Regions from separate parts of the Brevibacillus sp. IT-7CA2 genome, predicted to be linked through region 1. Evidence: riboswitches for the same ligand, from Rfam matches in the RefSeq annotation. Region 1 holds a riboswitch; each other region holds the start of a gene.
The links. Region 1 has a riboswitch for cobalamin ahead of ACM6JA_RS04150 (ABC transporter substrate-binding protein). Riboswitches for the same ligand answer to the same signal wherever they lie in the genome.
Positions count from the first base shown of each region.

Region 2: another riboswitch for cobalamin. It lies ahead of cobO (cob(I)yrinic acid a,c-diamide adenosyltransferase); the one in region 1 lies ahead of ACM6JA_RS04150 (ABC transporter substrate-binding protein).
Region 3: another riboswitch for cobalamin. It lies ahead of ACM6JA_RS10135 (ABC transporter substrate-binding protein); the one in region 1 lies ahead of ACM6JA_RS04150 (ABC transporter substrate-binding protein).

Region 1 covers NZ_CATKQT010000006.1:75,561-80,375, forward strand. The annotation lists gene ACM6JA_RS04140 (heme ABC transporter ATP-binding protein) at 1-665, opposite strand, end outside; gene ACM6JA_RS04145 (FecCD family ABC transporter permease) at 662-1,675, opposite strand; gene ACM6JA_RS04150 (ABC transporter substrate-binding protein) at 1,745-2,734, opposite strand; cobalamin riboswitch at 2,932-3,132, opposite strand; gene ACM6JA_RS04155 (M24 family metallopeptidase) at 3,149-4,240, opposite strand; gene ACM6JA_RS04160 (alpha/beta fold hydrolase) at 4,365-4,815, shown strand, end outside.
Region 2 covers NZ_CATKQT010000033.1:204,162-208,976, forward strand. The annotation lists gene ACM6JA_RS17615 (TerD family protein) at 1-20, shown strand, start outside; gene ACM6JA_RS17620 (M15 family metallopeptidase) at 92-784, opposite strand; cobalamin riboswitch at 968-1,184, shown strand; gene ACM6JA_RS17625 (hypothetical protein) at 1,141-1,338, shown strand; gene cobO (cob(I)yrinic acid a,c-diamide adenosyltransferase) at 1,349-1,897, shown strand; gene cobD (threonine-phosphate decarboxylase CobD) at 1,894-3,009, shown strand; gene cobU (bifunctional adenosylcobinamide kinase/adenosylcobinamide-phosphate guanylyltransferase) at 3,006-3,545, shown strand; gene cobS (adenosylcobinamide-GDP ribazoletransferase) at 3,542-4,282, shown strand; gene ACM6JA_RS17650 (histidine phosphatase family protein) at 4,279-4,815, shown strand, end outside.
Region 3 covers NZ_CATKQT010000011.1:738,423-743,237, reverse strand. The annotation lists gene ACM6JA_RS10145 (pyridoxamine 5'-phosphate oxidase family protein) at 1-62, opposite strand, end outside; gene ACM6JA_RS10140 (MBL fold metallo-hydrolase) at 231-1,175, shown strand; cobalamin riboswitch at 1,327-1,477, shown strand; gene ACM6JA_RS10135 (ABC transporter substrate-binding protein) at 1,634-2,629, shown strand; gene ACM6JA_RS10130 (FecCD family ABC transporter permease) at 2,631-3,668, shown strand; gene ACM6JA_RS10125 (heme ABC transporter ATP-binding protein) at 3,677-4,453, shown strand; gene cobU (bifunctional adenosylcobinamide kinase/adenosylcobinamide-phosphate guanylyltransferase) at 4,478-4,815, shown strand, end outside.

The DNA of each region.
Region 1 (4,815 bases):
ACTTCCTCTGGCGTCCCCGATGTAACGATTTCCCCTTCACAGATTACGTACAGCCGATCACAGTACATTGCAGCGATATTGAGATCATGCAACGAGGACAAGACCGTAATCCCAAGATTTTTGACCAGATCCATCACCTGCAACTGATATCGAACATCCAAATGATTCGTCGGTTCATCAAGGACAAGAAACTGGGCTTGCTGCACCAAAGCTCTGGCAATCAGCACCCGCTGCTTCTCCCCACCCGATAGACTGAAAAAACTGCGATCAGCGTATGTATGCATCCCTACCCGCTGTAGTGCTTCTTCACAAATTTGAACGTCTTCTGCGTTATCGGACTGAAATAGTCGCTTATGCGGGGCACGTCCCATATTCACGATTTCGGTTACCGAAAAATCGAATTCAACAGAGGTCTCCTGCCGTACTGCCGCCATTCGCTGAGCGTTTTGACGCGAGGTTAACTTATACACGTCATCGCCATTAAGCGAGATCCATCCCGAACGTGGCTTCAATACACGATAAATGCTTTTTAGCAACGTGGACTTCCCGCTGCCATTCGGCCCGATCAGCCCCACAAACTCTCCGGAGCGTACCTCTAGACTGACGTTTCGAAGGATTCCCTTTTTTTCCAGCTCGACCGATATATTCTCAACCAACAAATTCATCGTCCGCTACCTCCAAAGGAATAAGAACTCCGCAACATCAACCAGATAAAGAATGGACCTCCACACAGCGCTGTCAAAATACCAATCGGCAGCTCTTCCGGTGCAAATGCGAGCCTGGCGACTACATCAACCCAGATGAGAAATATCGCGCCAAATAAAGCGCTGACAGGAAGAACACGTCTGTGATCTGATCCGACCATCACACGGACGATGTGGGGCATCATTAATCCAACAAAACCGATTGATCCCGCGATGGACACGATCACCCCCGTGAGAAGTGCGGTGATCACGAGGAGAAGCTTGCGGAATTGTACCGTATTAACCCCCAATGTCCCAGCTGACTCCTCGCCCATCAGCATCGCATTGAGCGAGCGGTATTGGGCCATTAAAATGATGAGACAGATGACGACAATCAATGTAGGGATCGTCAGGTACTCCCATTTCCCGCCTGCCAAACTACCACTTAACCAAAACAGGACCGTCCCAATTCCATGCTCATTCGGCGCTGAAAAAACAAGGAGACTGGTAATGGCCGACAAGATCGCAGATATCGCAATTCCAGCCATAAGCAGGCGTACCGTCGAGTTTTGTCCTCCAATACGGGATAGCGTAAAAATAAGAATGATTGACACAAGGGAGCCTGTAAAAGCGCCAAAAGATAGCGCATACTGCCCATACATGCTGAATGCTCCGAATATAATCACCGAGGTAGCTCCAACCGAAGCACCTGAAGATACTCCTAACACATACGGGTCAGCCAGGGAGTTGCGAACCAACGACTGGATCGCTACTCCCACGACAGACAGACCTGCGCCGACGATCGCCCCCAAAAGTACACGCGGAAAGCGAATATCCCAAATAATCGTTTGCTCCCCTTTGGACCAATCCGCCTCAATCCACTGGGTCAACATCGGAATTTTTGATAAGGCGATTTTCCATACCGTTGTCGGCTTAATCTCCACTGATCCCAAGGTAACTGCGAACGTAATGGAGAGGAAGAGTCCGACCAGTAGAGTAATGATGATATAAGGTAACTTGATCTGTTGCAGTGCTATTCCCTCCCTTAAAAGGGGCGTACTCTATTTGAATTTATCCGGGTAGAGTCCTTCCGCCAAAATTTTCAGCGCAATCGGTGCTCGAACGCCTTCAGAAGCCGCAGACAATGGCAATACCATTAGTCGTTGATTTTTAATCGCCGGGATATCCGCCAGTTCTTTTTTGGACAAAAGGAAATTACGTTTTTGCTCAACGGTTCTATCACCGTAGTCTACGATAATAATCACGTCTGGATTGCGACTCACTACTTGTTCCCAACTAACCTCTGCCCAACCCTTTTGAATGTCATCAAAAATGTTCTTACCGCCAGCAGTCTTGATTAAGGACGTCATGTAGTTGTTAGCTGCTGTGAATGGTTTATCTTCCCCGTTGTCGTACACGAACACGTTAAGTGGCTCGTCCACCTTGCCAATTTTACTAAGCGTTTGGTCCATTTCACTCTTCATTTTATTGATCAAATCATTGGCTTTGTCTTCCACACGGAAAATGCGTCCAATATTCGTAATGTCTGCAAACACATCGTCGATTGTCGGGCCAGGCATGCTAGATGACGCTTGCAGGTAAGATTTGATGCCGAGCTTTTCCAAATCCTGCATCGATCCTACACCTTTTTCTCCGAATCCACTTTTCCATCCGGCGTACACGAAGTCTGGGTTCGCTGCCATCAACACTTCTTTGGTTGGATACTTATCAGACAGTACCGGAATCTTGTCGTAATCTGCTTTTAACTCTGGAAGGATTTCATCGTCTAGGTAAGCGGTTCCGACCATTTTATCAGCAAGGCCCAATGTCAGCATGATTTCGGTGACGTGCTGGTTCAATGTCACGGCACGCTCAGGTGCTGTTGGATAAGTCATTTCGATACCATTATTGGTTAGTGTTACTGGCTTGCCTTCTGCTGCTGGAGCAGCTGTTTGTTCTGTTTTGGCTGGAGCTTGTGTTGTCGTAGTGGAGCCGCATGCCGAAACCAAAAGCATGGCAGCTGTCATGATACCGAAAGCTAGTCCTTTCATTACTGTATGTGATTTGTTTGCCTTAAACACCTGAAATCCCCTTTTCTGTATGTATATGATGGGTTGAACGAAATCCTCCACAAAAAAAGCACCCCCATTTCAATCGGGAGGTGCATGACAAACGTAGATGTAGCTATAAGCAGGCACAAAGTGCCCTTTCATAGACTGCTTCCACATCTGCCCCATCCTCGTGGGTCGATTGTAAATGATCGCATGGCAGGTCTCCTGGCTTACGGATCAACACACCCAGCTACCTTCCCATTTTTCGTCTCGCAAAAAACAGTGGCTATACGCTAGGCGCTCCTCGTTACAGTGGCGGGACCGCGCCGGTTTCTCACCGGACTTCCCTTTTAAGCTGACGGCATATGCCATCCAGCACCATTCGATACGTATTCAATTTTTATGATTTATTCATTAGTTGATAGAAGTCAGTTTTTTCGGGAACTGCGTGAGAATTTCAACGCCCGTTTCCGTAACCAATACATCGTCTTCAATCCGCACTCCGCCTACACCTGGCAGATAGATGCCTGGCTCGATCGTAAAGACCATCCCTGGACGAAGCACTTCTTGGTTCTGACTGTGAACAGACGGATATTCATGTACATCCATCCCAAGTCCATGCCCCAGACGGTGCATGAAGTATTCTCCGTAGCCTTTTGCAGTGATGACATCGCGAGCGGTTTTATCCAAATGCGCAAAGGTCACACCCGGACGAATCTCAGCAATTGCCGCTTCGTTGGCAGCCAATACCGTCTCGTAAATTTCTTGTAGCTGGGCACTGATCTCGCCTACAGCAAAGGTACGGGTAATATCGGATACATATCCGTTCGCTGCTACCCCGATATCAAACAAAAGCAAGTCGCCTTCTTGAACCTGGCGCGTTCCTGGTTTCCCGTGTGGCAGTGCTGACTTCTCCCCTGCCAATACCATGGATGTAAAGGATGGACCTTCCGCACCCAAGCGCTTCATCTGGAATTCCAGCTCAGCGACGATTTCCGTCTCGGTTATGCCTGTCTTGACTTTTTTCAGGGTCTCCCGCAAGGAATCCTCGACCAACTGAACAGCATGCTTCAGACGATCCACTTCATCCGCGGATTTGATCAAACGCATTTCACGCAGTGGCTCTTCCACGTCCACATAGCTCGACGCCAGAACAACTTGTCCAAGTGCTTCATAGCGCTCGACAGTCATATGACTTTTCTCAATACCGAGCTTCGTCAAGTTCGCTGGCAATACTTGCTTGAGGATTTCATACGGGTTTTGGATATCCGTATGTGTATGGATATCTTGAACGAACGAAGCCTCTGCCGCTGCCTCACGATCAAGAGCAGGTACAATTAAAGAAGGTTTTCCCTCAGCAGGAATAACGAGACCCATAAAACGTTCATGCGGGTCTGTAAAAAATCCGGTCAAATAGTAGACGTGCTTGGGAGAGGTAATCAACACCGCGTTCAGCTCTTGCTCTGTCAAAAACGTGTGGAGCTTCGAAATGCGCTCTTGAAACAACTTCTTCACCCTGCTTTCACCAATTATTCTATTGCGAGAATACCACTTCCCCATCAAAAAAAGAAGACTTCAATTGAAAAATCTACTTCGTATCGGACAACCTAAGGGTGGGGTGAAAACGAAAATGGAACAAATACTCGTTCATCAGGATGGCAAGCAGTTTGCTTTTCACATATCGGGAAAAGGCAAGCCGTTATTGTGTATCCATGCGCCATGCATCGGCTCTCTCAATTTTGTTTATCAGCAAACACTCGCAGATACATATCAGCTCATTGTCCCTGATTTGCCCGGACACGGCGACAGTTCACCGATGGAGAAGCCCTTTTCCATTGGGGAGCTGGCAGAACAGCTCCATAAGCTGATCCCGTCACTCGGCATTGAACGTCCCTTTATTTTGGGGTACTCCCAAGGTGCTTCTATCGCCCTTGAATACTGTCTTCGCTATCCTGATCATGCACAAGGCGGTATACTCGTGAGCGGTTTTTCCGAAGTGAATGACCTGTATTTACATGGACGATTTTGGATGGGGCAGGCGTTGTCGATGCTTTACGGAGTTCCTCTTCTTGCCCGTTCGA
Region 2 (4,815 bases), on a different contig from region 1:
TGGCAGATTTTATGCAGTGATTGTTTCATAAAGGAATAAGCAAGACCGTCAGGCAGAATGCACTGACGGTCTTTTTCATGGACGTTATTTCTTACATCGACAAAACCCCGCCATAGATCGGCTCCTGCTGCGTTTTTTGTCCCCAGGTGCGCGTCCCATACTCGAAATGCCACCATTCTTTCGGATAGTTGACGAATCCGGCGGCGGTCATCAAATGATAGAGCAGTCGGCGATTGTCTCGAATCTCGATGTCTTTTTGTGTAGGCTGTACGAGTTCTTCATAATGGCGAGTTGCAGCCCTTACACTGAAATCATCGAAGGCTGTCCCCATCTCCAACCAGCCATCAGGTCCTGCGATAGTCAGATCGACTGCGCCACCGGATAGGTGAGGGGACGGCTTGGAGAGGTCTGTTGTTGGATAAGCGACGAATTTGCTCAATTCATCGGTGAGCGCGGGTCCTTCCTGCCAGCCTTGTGAAAGCAAGGCTTCACGGAAACGTTCATACAAGGATGCCTGTACCTCGAACGAGCGCCAGCCGTCCAACACGACGAGCTTGTAGCCAACAGGCAGTTGCGCGACTGCTGTGGCGAGCTTGCGTGCTGCCCCTTCTCGCAAAAAGGCTTCTGGCTGTGTTCCGGCATAGCCCTCGTGGTAGTAGGCTGGATAGACTGTGATTTGTTCACAAAGGGAAGAGAGTGGGATCATCGGTTCGCCACATTCATTGATCGGCAGTGGGCTGGGGAGGACCATGTCTGGTATTTTTGGAATCGGAGGAAATAGCATGACTGCACACCACTTTCGATTGTTTTGCCAATAGGGTAACGAAAAACGTCAAGTAAGTAAATGATAATTATCTCGAATTTTCTGCCAATTGACACCTGCGACGAATCGGCAGCTTTTGCTTGAATCCTCGGTAGCTTTTGCTATTATTAAAGCAAGTGCTTGTCAACGAAACGAATGACATTTACATATGGAAGAGAAACAGGTCCTTGTTTTTGCGAAACCGATTCGCAGGAGCAAGGTTAAAAGGGAAGTTTGGTGAAAAGCCAACGCGGTCCCGCCACTGTAAGAGAGTAGCTGTTCTTCAAGGCACCATGCCATCCACTGCCCATCCGGGAGCGGGAAGGAGAAGAAGAGCGATGATCCTCGAGCCAGGAGACCTGCCTGTTTTTATGTTTACACTGATTTCCTTCGGGTCAAAGGAAGAGGTGAGGATTGTTGCTTTCAGCTATCCGCGCTTTGTTTTTCCTTACGTACTGGGGGAAACAGAGCGCTTTTTTTGTTGGCTTCGGAAAGTATTTGGAGGAAACAGCGGAGTTAAATACGTCACTTTTTGAGGTGGTCACGATGGAGAAAAACGATAAGAAGAGGGGCTTGACCCTCGTTTACACAGGAGACGGCAAAGGAAAAACGACGGCAGCAGTCGGATTGGCTGTGCGGGCGACAGGGCGCGGAAAAAAGGTGCTGATGGTTCAATTCATCAAGTCGCCGGAGCGTACTTACGGAGAAAAGATTGTTTTCGATAAATTGGGCATTGAAATTGTGCAAAAGGGCGTTGGCTTCACATGGACGAAGACACCGGAGGAGCATCGTCAGGCATTGAAAGAAGCTTGGGCGTTTGCGAGCGAAAAGCTCTCTTCCGGAGCGTACGATGTCGTCATTCTGGATGAGCTGAATAATGCATTGGCGATTGACCGCTTCCCGATTGACGATGTGTTGCCATTGTCCGATGTCTTGGAAGCGATTCAAAACAGGCCAAATCATATCCACCTCGTGATTACGGGACGGGCAGCAAAGCAGGAGATTTTGGACATCGCAGATTTGGTGACAGAGATGAAGCCAATCAAGCATTACTACGATGAAGGGATTCCAGCTGTGCTGGGGGTAGAGTTTTGACAAGCGCAGGTGTAATAGAAACGTACGGTCATGGTGGAGACTTGCTGAGCGCAGCGCAGCGTTTTGGTCGAGAGCCAGGGCAGTTTCTGGATTACAGTGCCAATATTAATCCGCTGGGGATGCCAGCAAGCGTTCGTGAGATGCTGCTGGCTTCGTTAGCTGCTGTAGCGCATTACCCAGACCCTGGACATCGTGTGTTTCGTCATGCACTGGCAAAACGGCTGCAAGTGCCGGAGGAATGGTTGCTGCCTGCCAATGGTGCAGCAGAGGCAATGGCATTGGCCATTCTCGGTCTTTCGCCGCAAACGGTTGGTGTGGTATATCCTTGCTTTTCGGAATACGCGCAACTTTCCGAGCAGTATGGTGCCCATGTCATTGGCTGCTTCGGGAAGGAGGCGAACGGGTACAAGCCCGATCCTGTAGAGCTGCACACTCTTTTTACGCAGTCTGATCTCGTATTTGTCGGGTCGCCAAACAATCCGACCGGAATCCTGTATCAACCGGATGAGCTGCGTCAAATGGCGGAATGGACGAAAGAGACCAATACGTGGCTCATCGTGGATGAGGCTTTTCTCGATTTTGTGGAGGAAGAGCGGCAGTATACATTGGCAACGCAACTGGAGCGCTTTCCCCGTGTGATTTTGATGCGTTCGATGACGAAAATGTACGCGATCCCGGGATTGCGCCTGGGTTATGCGATTGCGCATCCAGATGTCATTGCGAAGATGCGCCAGAAGCAAGTGAGCTGGAGCGTGAATGCACTAGCCCTTTTAGCTGGAGAACTGTGCTTGCAGGAGCAGGCATACGAGGAACAGACGCGCAGGCTCATAAAAGCAGAACGTGCGTATTTGACTGATTGCATCCGTAGTGAGTTGGGCTGGCAGGTATGGCCGGGGGAGGCAAACTTTTTGTTGCTGCGATCGCCAGAAGGATTGCCAGCTGAACAATTGCAGGCACGGCTCGGCAAAAAAGGCGTTCTGATCCGCAACTGTGCGATGTATCCCGGTTTGACGGCACATGATGTGAGAATCGCAGTGCGTGGACGAGAGGAAAATGAACGACTTCTGGCAGCGCTTCGCGAGGTCCATGCGGAAGGAAGTGAACAGCGATGAGCTTGGTGCTGGTAACAGGCGGTGTCCGTTCAGGAAAAAGCCGCTACGCGGAAGAGCTTGCGATGACGTTGAGCAGTCGAGTCCTGTACGTGGCGACAGGCAAGGCCTGGGATGATGAAATGAAGCAGAGAATCGAGCTGCATCAGGCACGTCGTCCGTTGGAATGGGGCTGTGTGGAGGTAGGAGAGCGCTTAACCGATTACCAAGCATTTAGTGAGCAGTATGATGTGGTGTTGATCGATTGTCTGTCCACCTGGGTGAGTAATCGGTTGATGAGCGTGGATGAGTCGGAATGGAGAAGTCCTTCACACACGCAAGCCCTGTTGCAGGAGGCAGAGGCATGGCTGTTCCTCGTTCAGAATTCCCCGCAAAGAGTCATTGCTGTTACAAGCGAGGTCGGATTGGGCGGTGTAGCCTTGAGTCGTTTGGGCAGATGGTTCGCGGATGTGCTGGGCGATGTCAATCAGAGAAGTGCGCGACAAGCGGACGCCGTCTACGCGGTTTTGTCAGGGATACCGTGGAGGATCAAAGGATGAATGCATTTTTACACGCGATCTCGTTTTTTACGCGTATTCCGGTTCCGTGGCTTCGTCCTTCAGAGGATGCGTGGAGAAAAAGCGTCAACTGGTATCCCGCAGTTGGTTTGATCATCGGTTTACTGCTATGGGGTGTACATCAGGCAGGCCTGCTGTTGTTTAGTCCTTGGATCGCGGCTATTTTGACGTTGGTCGCATGGGTCTACGTGACTGGTGGTCTTCATATGGATGGGTGGATGGACCTCGCGGACGGTCTTGGCAGCAGCAGACCGAGAGAGCAAATACTGGCGATTATGAAGGACAGCCGCGTAGGTGCGATGGGCGTTCTTGCTGCGATTATGCTGTTGCTGATCAAGGCGGGTGCAGTCGTAGAGCTAGCACATCCGGGATGGGGCAGCTTTTTGATCGTAGCACCAGTGGCAGCGAGGACACATGTGCTTTTGTCGATCAAGCTCTGGCCCTATCTTTCGGCAGACAAAGGGATTGGAAAAGGCATCAGTGCTGGGCTTTCCGTTTCCTCTATCATCGTGAGCTACATCATCGTGTTTGCCGCAGGTTGGTATCTTGGGGGCTTGCAGGTCATCACAGCCACTTTCCTGTCGCTATTGTTCGCTCTACTGTTTTCACGCTCGGTTGCAAAAAAGCTAGGCGGTTTAAATGGAGACTGCTACGGGGCTGTTATCGAAAGCAGTGAAGCGGTCGTTCTGCTGGTGTTAGTCGGGAGCTGGTGGTTATGAAGCTAGTTTGGATACGCCACGGGGAGACAGACAGCAATCGTGAGCATCGATATTTGGGGCATAGCGATATTCCTTTGAATGAACGCGGTTATCTGCACGCGAGTGAGTTGGCCAAGGAATTACCAGTGCTCATTGGGGGACCTGCTGCGATTTACTCGAGCGACCTGCTCAGATGCATGCAGACTGCCGAACCACTCGCAGCTGCTTTGGGGCTAACGGTAATTCCGGAGCCAGCATTGAGAGAGCTGTCTTTTGGTGAGTGGGAGCTGATGACCTACGACGAGCTGATGGTGTCGGACTCTGTGCGAGCTACGAGGTGGTACGACGATCCTTTTCGAAATCGACCTCCACAAGGGGAGAGCTTGGAAGAGCTGGGGATGCGCGTGGATCGTTGGCTACGGTCCTTGTTGGAGAGAGCGGACAAGGAGGAGGCATCCGATCCAGTCGTCATCGTCACACATGGCGGCGTGATTCGCTGGTTCCAGGCCGCGTGGCTCGAAAACAATCCTGACCGATATTGGCAGGTCGATGGC
Region 3 (4,815 bases), on a different contig from region 1:
ATCTGTTGCTTCTTGATGAACGCCTCATGCTCAGGTCGTAATTCAGAAAAAAGCTTCCCCATTTTCGCACTCCTCCAGATAATGGAATTGTTTTTGCTGCCCTCATATTATCATGAAAATATGAAGATTTTGTGTTATGCATTCCCAATCCGTCCCAAATAGATGGTAAAGTGTAAATATTCACGCATCACAATAACTACACGAGACTTTTGAAAAGGAGGAGTATTTACATGCAAGCAACAGAGCCAATTTATTTAGGGAAACGCATCCATTTAATAGACGGTTTCGATATGGGCTGGGCAGAACGTACAGGGACGTATGTGATCGCGGAAGAGGAGCTCACATTGGTAGAAACAGGGCCAAGCCCCTCCGTCCCATACATCAAGGCCGGTCTCGCCAAGCTCGGTTATACACCGGAACAAGTAAAATACATCATCGTGACGCACATACACTTGGATCATGCAGGAGGAGTAGGACTGTTTCTGAAGGATTGTCCGAACGCAAAGGTCGTCGTCCACCCGAAAGGTGCACGTCATCTCGTAGATCCGAGCCGACTGATCGCAGGGGCGAGAGCGGTGTATCATGATGATTTTGATCGATTGTTTGATCCGATTGAGGCGGTTCTCGAGGAGCGGATTTTGATTCGCGGGGACGGGGATACACTAAAGATCGGAGAGAATTGCGTGTTGGAGTTTCTGGATTCGCCAGGGCATGCCAATCATCACTTCAGCATCTACGATCCAGTAAGCCGTGGCATGTTCACAGGTGATACCGCAGGTGTACTCTATCCACAGCTTAAAAAGGATGGCATACACCTCGTGCTTCCATCTACTTCGCCGAATCAGTTTGACCCGGATGCCATGTTAGCGTCTCTAAGCCGTTTTGAAGCGCGGAAGCTAAGTCGCATTTACTTTGGTCATTTTGGGATGTCAGAGCAGGTAGACGACGTGTACCGCCAAATACGTGAGTGGCTCCCCGTGTTTGTGGCGGAAGGAGAATCAACGATTGCTGCCGGGCAAACCTATGACGAACTGTCTCGTAAGTTATTTGAACGAGTCTCGGATCATCTACAGTCACAAGGCATCAGTGGTGACCACGAAGTTTTCGAGGTACTCAAGCTCGATTTACAAGTATGCTCCATGGGCATTCTAGATTGTTTGCACAAACGAGGGTAATAGCCTGCCAAAAGCTTTACATTTGCCTGAACCTTTTGTTCAGGCGTTTTTCATTTTTAGGAGGCAAGAAAGTATTGGCTTATGTGTTTGTCATTCTTTTTTCATCCAAGGAATGCTATGATGTAGGGTGAGTCATGGACTGTGACAATTTCAAACGTAACAACAAATAGGTGCCTCGTCTTTTTAACAAAAAGATCGGGTGAAAAGGGAAGTCGGTGAAAATCCGACGCGGTCCCGCCACTGTAAATCGGCTCGTTCCTCAGCCGTAAGCCAGGAGACCTGCCTGTTTGTTTTAGTGCCTGTTGCCTTCGCGGAAAGGATCGGCCTATTTCAGGAAACAGACCGTCCTGTCTGTTTGCCCCTGAGGTGCCGACCCTTTGATTTCCGAATGGAAGCAAGGGTCGATTTTTTTATTGGAAGGTACAGTCAATCAGACATGCAGAAAGGAAGTTCTACATATGAAACGTTCATTGCAATTTATGATCCCACTACTAGTTGCGGCGAGCCTCGCAGGTTGTGCCGGTAACGATAACGGCCAACCAGCACCAGGTGGACAAACAAGCGCACCGCAGACAGCACCGCAAGAGAATGCGGCCGAGCAGCCTGCAAAACAAACAACGTATCCGTTGACAGTTACGGATGCGACAGGAAAAGAAGTAACCTTTGCAAAAGCTCCTGAGCGAATCGTCTCGACATCACCTGCCGAGACAGAAATTTTGTTCGCATTAGGCTTGGAAGATCGGATTGTAGCTGTCTCAGACTATGATGATTATCCAGATGCTGCGAAGGCAAAGCCGAAAATTGGCGGAGTCGTCAAACCAAATGAAGAAGCGATTCTCGCTCAAACGCCGGATATGGTCGTTGGTGGGATTTCGATGGAAAAGCCAGTGGCTGACAAGCTCAAATCTCTCGGAATGCCAGTCTATATTACCCATCCGACAAAGATGGACGACATCCTAAACAATGTTTTGGCGATGGGCGTTATCACCAACACACAGGAGCAAGCTGAAAAAGTCGTCGCGCAAATGAAGAAGGATATCGCGTACGTTCAAGAAGCAGTGAAAAATGTAAAACCGGAAGAGAAGAAAAAGGTATACCTGGAATTTTCCCCAGGCTGGACAGTCGGAAAAGGCGAATTCATGGACGAACTCATCACACTGGCTGGGGCGACAAACATTGCCTCCGACACCGAAGGATGGAATCCGATCAGTGAAGAAAAGATTTTGCAAAACGACCCAGACGTCATTTTGTATGCGAGCGGAATTACCGATGAAAAGACAGGCGTCAAACTGGAGGATATGATCGCCAAGCGTAATGGCTGGGATAAAATGAAGGCGATTCGTGAAAAACAAATCTTTGGCATGGACCAAAATATTTTGTCCCGTCCTGGTCCGCGTATTACACAAGGCTTGATCGAAGTAGCCAAGGCGATTTACCCTGATTTGGTGAAATAAAATGAAGAAACGATTGTTCATATGGGGAGGAGTCAGCTGTCTCGTCCTTTTGGCATCAATAGTCATCAGCATCTCGATGGGAGCGGCACACCTCCCCATTTCGCAAGTATGGCTCATCCTGCTCCATCAAATCCCTGGCTTGTCTGAGTGGATCACCGTAACGTGGCCGGAGTCATCTGAGCAAATTGTCATGAAGGTTCGTTTTCCACGCGTTGTATTGGCTGTCTTGATTGGGGCCTGCTTGTCACTTGCAGGAGCGGGCTTTCAGGGAGTTTTGCGCAATCCGCTCGCCGATCCGTTTACGATGGGCGTGGCATCCGGTTCTGCTGTCGGAGCAGCTTTCTTGATCCTTTTTGGCTTGCAAATCAGCTTTTTGGGTGCATGGAGCACGCCTGTCGTCGCTTTTCTTACAGGACTGCTCAGTCTATGGATCGTCCTCGGACTCGCGAACACGCAAGGAAAGCTGCAAACGGAGAGCCTGATTTTGTCTGGGGTAGTGGTGCAGGCTTTTCTCGGCTCTCTCGTTTCATTTATGGTGTCGCTATCCGACCAGACGGTGAATGAGATCGTGTTCTGGCTTATGGGCAGCCTGTCATTTCGCGGCTGGGCCTTTACGTACGTCTTGATTCCTTACTTGGTCATCGGAGGCATGGTGCTCGTTAGCTATGCGCGTTCCCTAAACCTATTTGCGTTGGGGGAGCGGCAGGCTGCGCATCTCGGCGTCCATGTGGATCGAACGAAGCTGGTGGTTCTAGTCGTCTCGACTCTCCTGACTGCAGCGGCGGTTTCTATCGCGGGAATTATCGGGTTCGTTGGCCTGGTGGTACCGCATCTCGTCCGAATGCTGGTTGGTCCTGACCATCGTATTTTACTTCCGATGGCTGCGATCTGCGGTGGTATTTATGTGCTGTGGGCCGACACTCTTGCCAGAATGCTGCTGAGTCCAACGGAAATCCCGCTCGGTGTCGTGACAGCATTTCTGGGAGCACCGTTTTTCGCCTATTTATTGAAGCAAAATAAACGCTTTAGGAAGAGGTAACGTAAGTAATGATCAATGTGCGCAACTTACAAAAATCGTATCAAGATACGCCTGTTTTGCACGGCATCGATTTTTGCGTGGACAAGGGAGAATTTTTTGGCATCATCGGACCGAATGGAAGCGGTAAATCCACCTTGCTGAAAATGATTTCAGGTGTCATCAAGGCAGATGCAGGAGACATTTTGCTTCAAGAGAAAAAGCTTCATTCATATCCACGCAAAGAGCTTGCCAAAATACTGGCTGTTTTGGAGCAAGAGGGTCTGCCGCCAGTCGGTTTTCGTGTCCGAGAGGTGTTGGAGATGGGGCGCTTTCCTTACCAAAATTGGCTAGGGGAAGAGAAGCAGGATGTCGCATCGCTCATTGATGAAATCGTTCAGATGCTCGGTCTTGAACATTTGGAAGAGCGCACACTGGATCAGTTGAGTGGTGGAGAAAAGCAGCGCGTAGCTTTAGGGAAGGCATTAATCCAAAGACCTCAGGTGCTGTTGCTCGATGAACCCACGACTTACCTCGATATCGGGTACCAGATTCAACTCATGGACATCGTGAGAAAATGGCAAAAGACGACGCAGGTGACGGTCATTGCTGTGCTGCACGATCTGAATCTGGCCTCCCTATACTGCGATCGTATTTTGATGCTGCATAAAGGAAAGCAGATAAGCGTTGGCGCTCCAAAAGACATCTTGCAAAGTGACAGGATAGAGGCTGTATACGGAACCAGACCGATTGTCATGGAGCATCCTGTCCATCATTTGCCACAAATTATTTTGCAATCGCAAGTATAAGAGGTTGTTTAAGGAGACAGAAGCATGATCGTACTCATTACAGGCGGAGCACGCAGCGGAAAAAGCACGTTTGCCGAAAAATACGCGGCTCATTTGGGCTCCTCGGGTGTTTACATCGCGACCGCACCAATCACTGATGAGGAAATGGAAGAGCGGATCCTGCACCATCGAGACCGCCGCTTGCAGTCCAATTTTCCTTGGCAAACGATCGAGGAGCCGTACGCATTGACAGAGTGGCTAGCGAAGCTGGGAGCACAAAAGGACATACAAGAACAGCAGACAGTGATTTTGGTTGATTGCTTGATCCTTTGGGTGTCCAATTGGTTGCTGCATGATGGAGAGGAGCAGCCGTTTGAGCGAGT